Regions from separate parts of the Kytococcus sedentarius DSM 20547 genome, predicted to be linked through region 2. Evidence: riboswitches for the same ligand, from Rfam matches in the RefSeq annotation. Region 2 holds a riboswitch; the other holds the start of a gene.

Region 1 (2,352 bases), 1.2 Mb from region 2:
ACAGACTAGTCGCCGCGGAGACGCTCCCGGACGGGCCGGGATGTGACATGACGGGCACTGAGCGGATGTGCGGGACAAAGGTGTTCGCAGCGACTAGGGTTGACCACGAGCGCCCTCTTGTCGCACACCTGCGGCGCACCCCCACTCGAGGGCACTGACGAAAGGAGTCCGCTATGTGGACCATCATCGCTTGGGTCGTCGTCGGCGGCATCGCCGGCTGGATCGCCTCCAAGATCATGGGTACGGATGCCTCCATGGGCATTCCGGCCAACATCATCGTCGGCGTCATCGGCGCCGCGCTGTTCGGCTTCCTGTGGAACCTGCTCTTCGCTGACGGCAACTTCATGGACGACCCGTTCAGCATCCCGAGCTTCCTGGCCTCCATCGTGGGCGCCTGCCTGCTGCTGTTCATCGTGGGCAAGGTCACCGGTCGCCGCTGACCCTCCCCGGAGCGAAGGGCCCCGTCGGACTCGTCCGGCGGGGCCCTTTCGTGTGCCCTGCGCCGTCCGGTGGGGGCCAGGTGGCTCAGGGCGCCGGCTCCTCGGCGTGGTCCCCCCAGGCCTCGGCGAGTGCGGCACGCGTGTCCTCCAGCAGCTGCGGCACCGCCTTCGTCCGGGCCACGATGGGGAAGAAGTTCGCGTCCCCGGCCCACCGCGGGACCACGTGCTGGTGCAGGTGCTCGGCGACCCCGGCGCCGGCGATCGCCCCCTGGTTCATACCCAGGTTGAAGCCGTGGCACCCGGAGACGGCCCGCACGGTGCGCAGGGCCTGTCGGGTCAGGGCCGTGAACTCGGCCAGCGCGTCGCCCGCGAGGTCCAGGTACTCCGGCACGTGCTCGTAGGGGCAGACCAGCAGGTGGCCGGGGTTGTACGGAAAGAGGTTCATGGCCACGAAGCAGTGCTCACCGCGCGCGACGATCAGCCCGTCGGCATCGCTGCGCCGGGGGTTGTCGCAGAAGGGACAGCCCGCCGGCTCGCCCCCGCGCGAGGGGTTCGCCTCGAGGTAGGCCATCCGGTGGGGCACCCACAGGCGTTGGAAGCCGTCGGGGACGCCGGGGAGGTCGGCCGCTGACTCGGGGAGCTCGCTCATGGGTGGAGCCTAGTCATCCCCCGGTCGCGGCCCTTCCGCCGCCCCGCGCCCTCAGCGCCTTCGAAAACCATTCTGTCACTGTGATTTTCGCTGGGCATCCACCCTGGGGTTGATCTCCCTGCCGATCTGTCCTACGTTGAGCCCGCCCTCGTTCCCTTGCGGGGGTGGCGATGACCCGCTGAGTCCCACCATGTCGTCGCTGGTGTCCGACGAAAGTCGATGGTGGGAACGGAGCACCCAATCCCGACGACCTCCAGTCGTCTTGGGGTGAAGCCAGATGTCCCTCTGGCCGGTTTCACAGGAGCCGAACCCGACAGGTCATGCTTCGCAAGCGATCCTGAGATCCCTCATGTCTGCAACGACCTTTGAAATCCCTGCTGTCGTCAACCGTCGCACGATGCTGACCGGTGCGGCCGCCGCGGCCGGTGCCACCGCCCTCACCGTGGGTGGCGCCTCCGACGCCAACGCCATGACGCAGTCCTTCCGCCGTTCCATCTACCGCACCGCGCGGACCCGCGAGGGCTACCCCTACGTGTACGGCGCCGAGGGCCCCTACTCCTTCGACTGCTCCGGCCTGGTGCAGTGGGCCCACGCCCGCCACGGCATCACGCTGCCGCGCACGGCCACCACGCAGTACCGCCGCGCCCGCGCCATCTCGAAGCGCTACGCCACGCTGGGCGACATGCTCTTCATCGGCAACTACAACCACGCCTCGCACGTCGGCTTCTACGTGCCGTGGAACGGCCGCGACTACATCTTCCACTCCCCGCGTCCGGGCCGTCGCGTCGTGTGCGACCGCATCTGGACCTGGCGCTACACCACCCGCCGCTTCTACTGAGCAGCGGTCCGCTCCCCCGCGGGAGCGAGTGACTGACCCGAGGGGCCGACACGCGAACGTGTCGGCCCCTCGGTCGTGTCTCCGGCGCCGCGCTCCTCAGACCTGGGCGCGGGTGTCGATCGCCTCGCGGATCCGGGCGATCGCGTCGGCCACCGGGACCCCGTTCTCCTGGGAACCATCGCGGAAGCGGAAGGAGACGGCGCCCGCATCGCGGTCCTCGCCACCGGCGATGAGGGTGAAGGGCACCTTCGACTTGCTCGCGTTGCGGATCTTCTTGGGGAAGCGGTCGTCGCTGGCGTCGATCTCGGTGCGGATCCCCTGGGCCCGCATCTGGGCCAGGACGTCCTCGAGGTAGGGCTGGAAGTCCTCGGCCACCGGGACGCCCAGCACCTGCACCGGGGCGAGCCACACCGGGAACTGCCCGG
Region 2 (2,352 bases):
CCGTGTGGGGTGGCCGGCAGCTTGGTGTGGAGCCCCCGACAGGAGTCGAACCCGCGACCTGCTGTTTACAAGACAGCTGCTCTACCAACTGAGCTACAGGGGCGTGCGGTCAGACAGTGTAGGTGCCACCAGGCCCCCGCCGGGCAGGTGCCGGGCGGGGGCCTGGTGGTGAGCGGACCTGGTCCGCGGTGAGATCAGTTCGCGGTGCCGAAGGTGTGCCAGAAGTAGCCGCGGTCGGTCTTGACCCAGCCGCTGGAGAGCTTCTCACCGGCGACCGTGGCCCCGGCGGAGTACTGGCCCAGGATGGAGTAGGACATGCCCGGACCGGAGCGCACGTTCACGCCACGCTTGATGGTGTAGGTGCCCGGGTCGGGGGTGTCGACCGAGTCCGTGGTGCCGAAGCTGTGCCAGAAGTACTTGCCCTCGGTGGTCTTGACCCAGCCGCTGGCGAGCTTCGTGCCCTCGATGGTGGTGCCCGGCAGGAGCTTGCCAGTGACCGCGTGCGACATGCCCGGACCGGAGCGGTAGTTCACCCGGTCGGTGATGGTCCAGGTGTCGGTGTCCGGGGTGGGGTCCGGCGTCGGGGGGGTCGGCGGCTCCGGGGGCGTCGGGGGCGTGGGGTCGCCGGGCATGGCCCAGCGGTCGGCGCCACCGTTGTCGCGCGTCAGGCCGGCGTACTTGCTGCACATCGGCCAGGCGCCGGGGCCCTGCAGGGACAGCAGGCGGCGGGCCGCGGCGATCTGCTCGCTCTTGGTGGCCAGGTCGGCGCGCGGCGCGAAGTCGAGGCCGCCGACACCCTTCCAGGAAATCTGGTGGAACTGGAGACCGCCGTAGTAGCCGTTGCCGGTGTTGATCGACCAGTTGCCACGGGACTCGCAGTGGGCCACGCGGTCCCACACGGTCGCGTCGTAGGCAGCGCTGGCGGGGGCCGCGGTGGCGAAGCCAGCGACCACGAAGGCACCGGCCATACCGGCTGCGGCAGTACCGCGGGCCTTCACGGTGGAGGGGATCTGGGACATGGGTTTCCTTCCTGACGGCACCGCCGGTGGGGTGAGCTGTCGGGTTCGGGACGTCAGGTGTCCCGGCCTCTTGAACGACAGAGGCTTCACCCCGAGCCGGCACGATGCAGTCACCGGCGGGAACCTGGGTTCCCCACGTTCGCCATGGCCCGGGAGCTTCCCGGCAGAGGCGCGTCGGTGGCGAACTTGGGCGGCGGACGCGCGCATGAGGGGTATGTGTGATGGAGGTGGAACAGGCACTGCACATCCAACTGGAGGGGGATGCGGCTCCAAGGGTAGCGACGGGGGGCCAGCCGTCAAGTGCTGCGCGAGGAACCGCTGGATACGGAGTAGGAGAGCCCGTACACGCACCGCGCCCCCGCACCTGGAGGGTGCGGGGGCGCGGTGATCACTCGGCCGGGGGCCGGGTGGGAGGGCTGTCTCAGCCGTTGAAGGTACCGAAGGTGTGCCAGAAGTAGCCGCGGTCGGTCTTGACCCAGCCGTTGGCCAGCTTCTCGCCCTCGACGGTGGAACCCTTGAGGTACATGCCCAGCGGGCTGTTGTCCATGCCGACGGCCGGACGCACGTTCACACCGTGGTGGATGGTGTAGGTGCCGGACTCGACGACCTCGAGGTCACCGGTGGTGCCGAACGTGTGCCAGAAGTAGCCCTCGTCGGTCTTCACCCAGCCGCTGTCGAGCTTGACGCCCTCAACGGTGGTGCCGGCGGTCAGGACGTCCTTCGGGGTGTTGTCCATCCCGGCGGCCGGACGCAGGTTGACGCCGCGCTCGATCGTCCAGGTGGTGGCCTCGGGGGCCGGCTCAGCCTTGGGTGCCGGCTCGGGCTTGGGCTCCGGCTTCGGCTCGGGCTTGGGCTCCGGCTTCGGCTCCGGCTTCGGCTCGGGCTTGGGCTCGGGCTTCGGCTCGGGCTTGGGCTCCGGCTTCGGCTCGGGCTTCGGGGCCGGGGCGGAGTCGCCCGGCATCGCGTTGCGGTCAGCACCACCGTTGGCCGAGGTCAGACCGGCCTTGACGGAGCACAGCGGCCAGGCGCCGGGGCCCTGGATGGCCAGCAGGCGCTGCGCGGCAGCGATCTGCTCGGCCTTGGTCGCGAGGTCGGCACGGGGGGCGAACTCGAGGCCGCCCACGCCCTGCCAGGAAGTGTTGGAGAACTGCACGCCACCGTAGTAGCCGTTGCCGGTGTTGATCGACCAGTTACCGTTGGACTCACACTGGGCGACGCGGTCCCACACGGAGGCGTCGTAGGACGAGGCGTTGGCCGGGGAGGCGGCGGCGAAGCCGGCGACGATGAAGGCGCCGGAGACGCCAGCGGCGCCGAGGGTACGAGGGGTCTTGAG

Evidence for each region. A riboswitch is a leader RNA that binds a small molecule or an ion and turns the genes downstream of it on or off. The one in region 2 is predicted to bind cyclic di-AMP.
Region 1: another riboswitch for cyclic di-AMP. It lies ahead of KSED_RS07535 (C40 family peptidase); the one in region 2 lies ahead of KSED_RS15615 (transglycosylase family protein).

Annotation. Positions count from the first base shown of each region.
Region 1 is NC_013169.1:1,582,272-1,584,623, forward strand. It holds gene KSED_RS07525 (GlsB/YeaQ/YmgE family stress response membrane protein) at 174-440, shown strand; gene KSED_RS07530 (HIT family protein) at 526-1,089, opposite strand; cyclic di-AMP (ydaO/yuaA leader) riboswitch at 1,277-1,438, shown strand; gene KSED_RS07535 (C40 family peptidase) at 1,439-1,927, shown strand; gene thrS (threonine--tRNA ligase) at 2,024-2,352, opposite strand, start outside.
Region 2 is NC_013169.1:374,564-376,915, reverse strand. It holds tRNA gene KSED_RS01875 (tRNA-Thr) at 28-103, opposite strand; gene KSED_RS15615 (transglycosylase family protein) at 195-1,019, opposite strand; cyclic di-AMP (ydaO/yuaA leader) riboswitch at 1,026-1,179, opposite strand; gene KSED_RS13365 (transglycosylase family protein) at 1,441-2,352, opposite strand, start outside.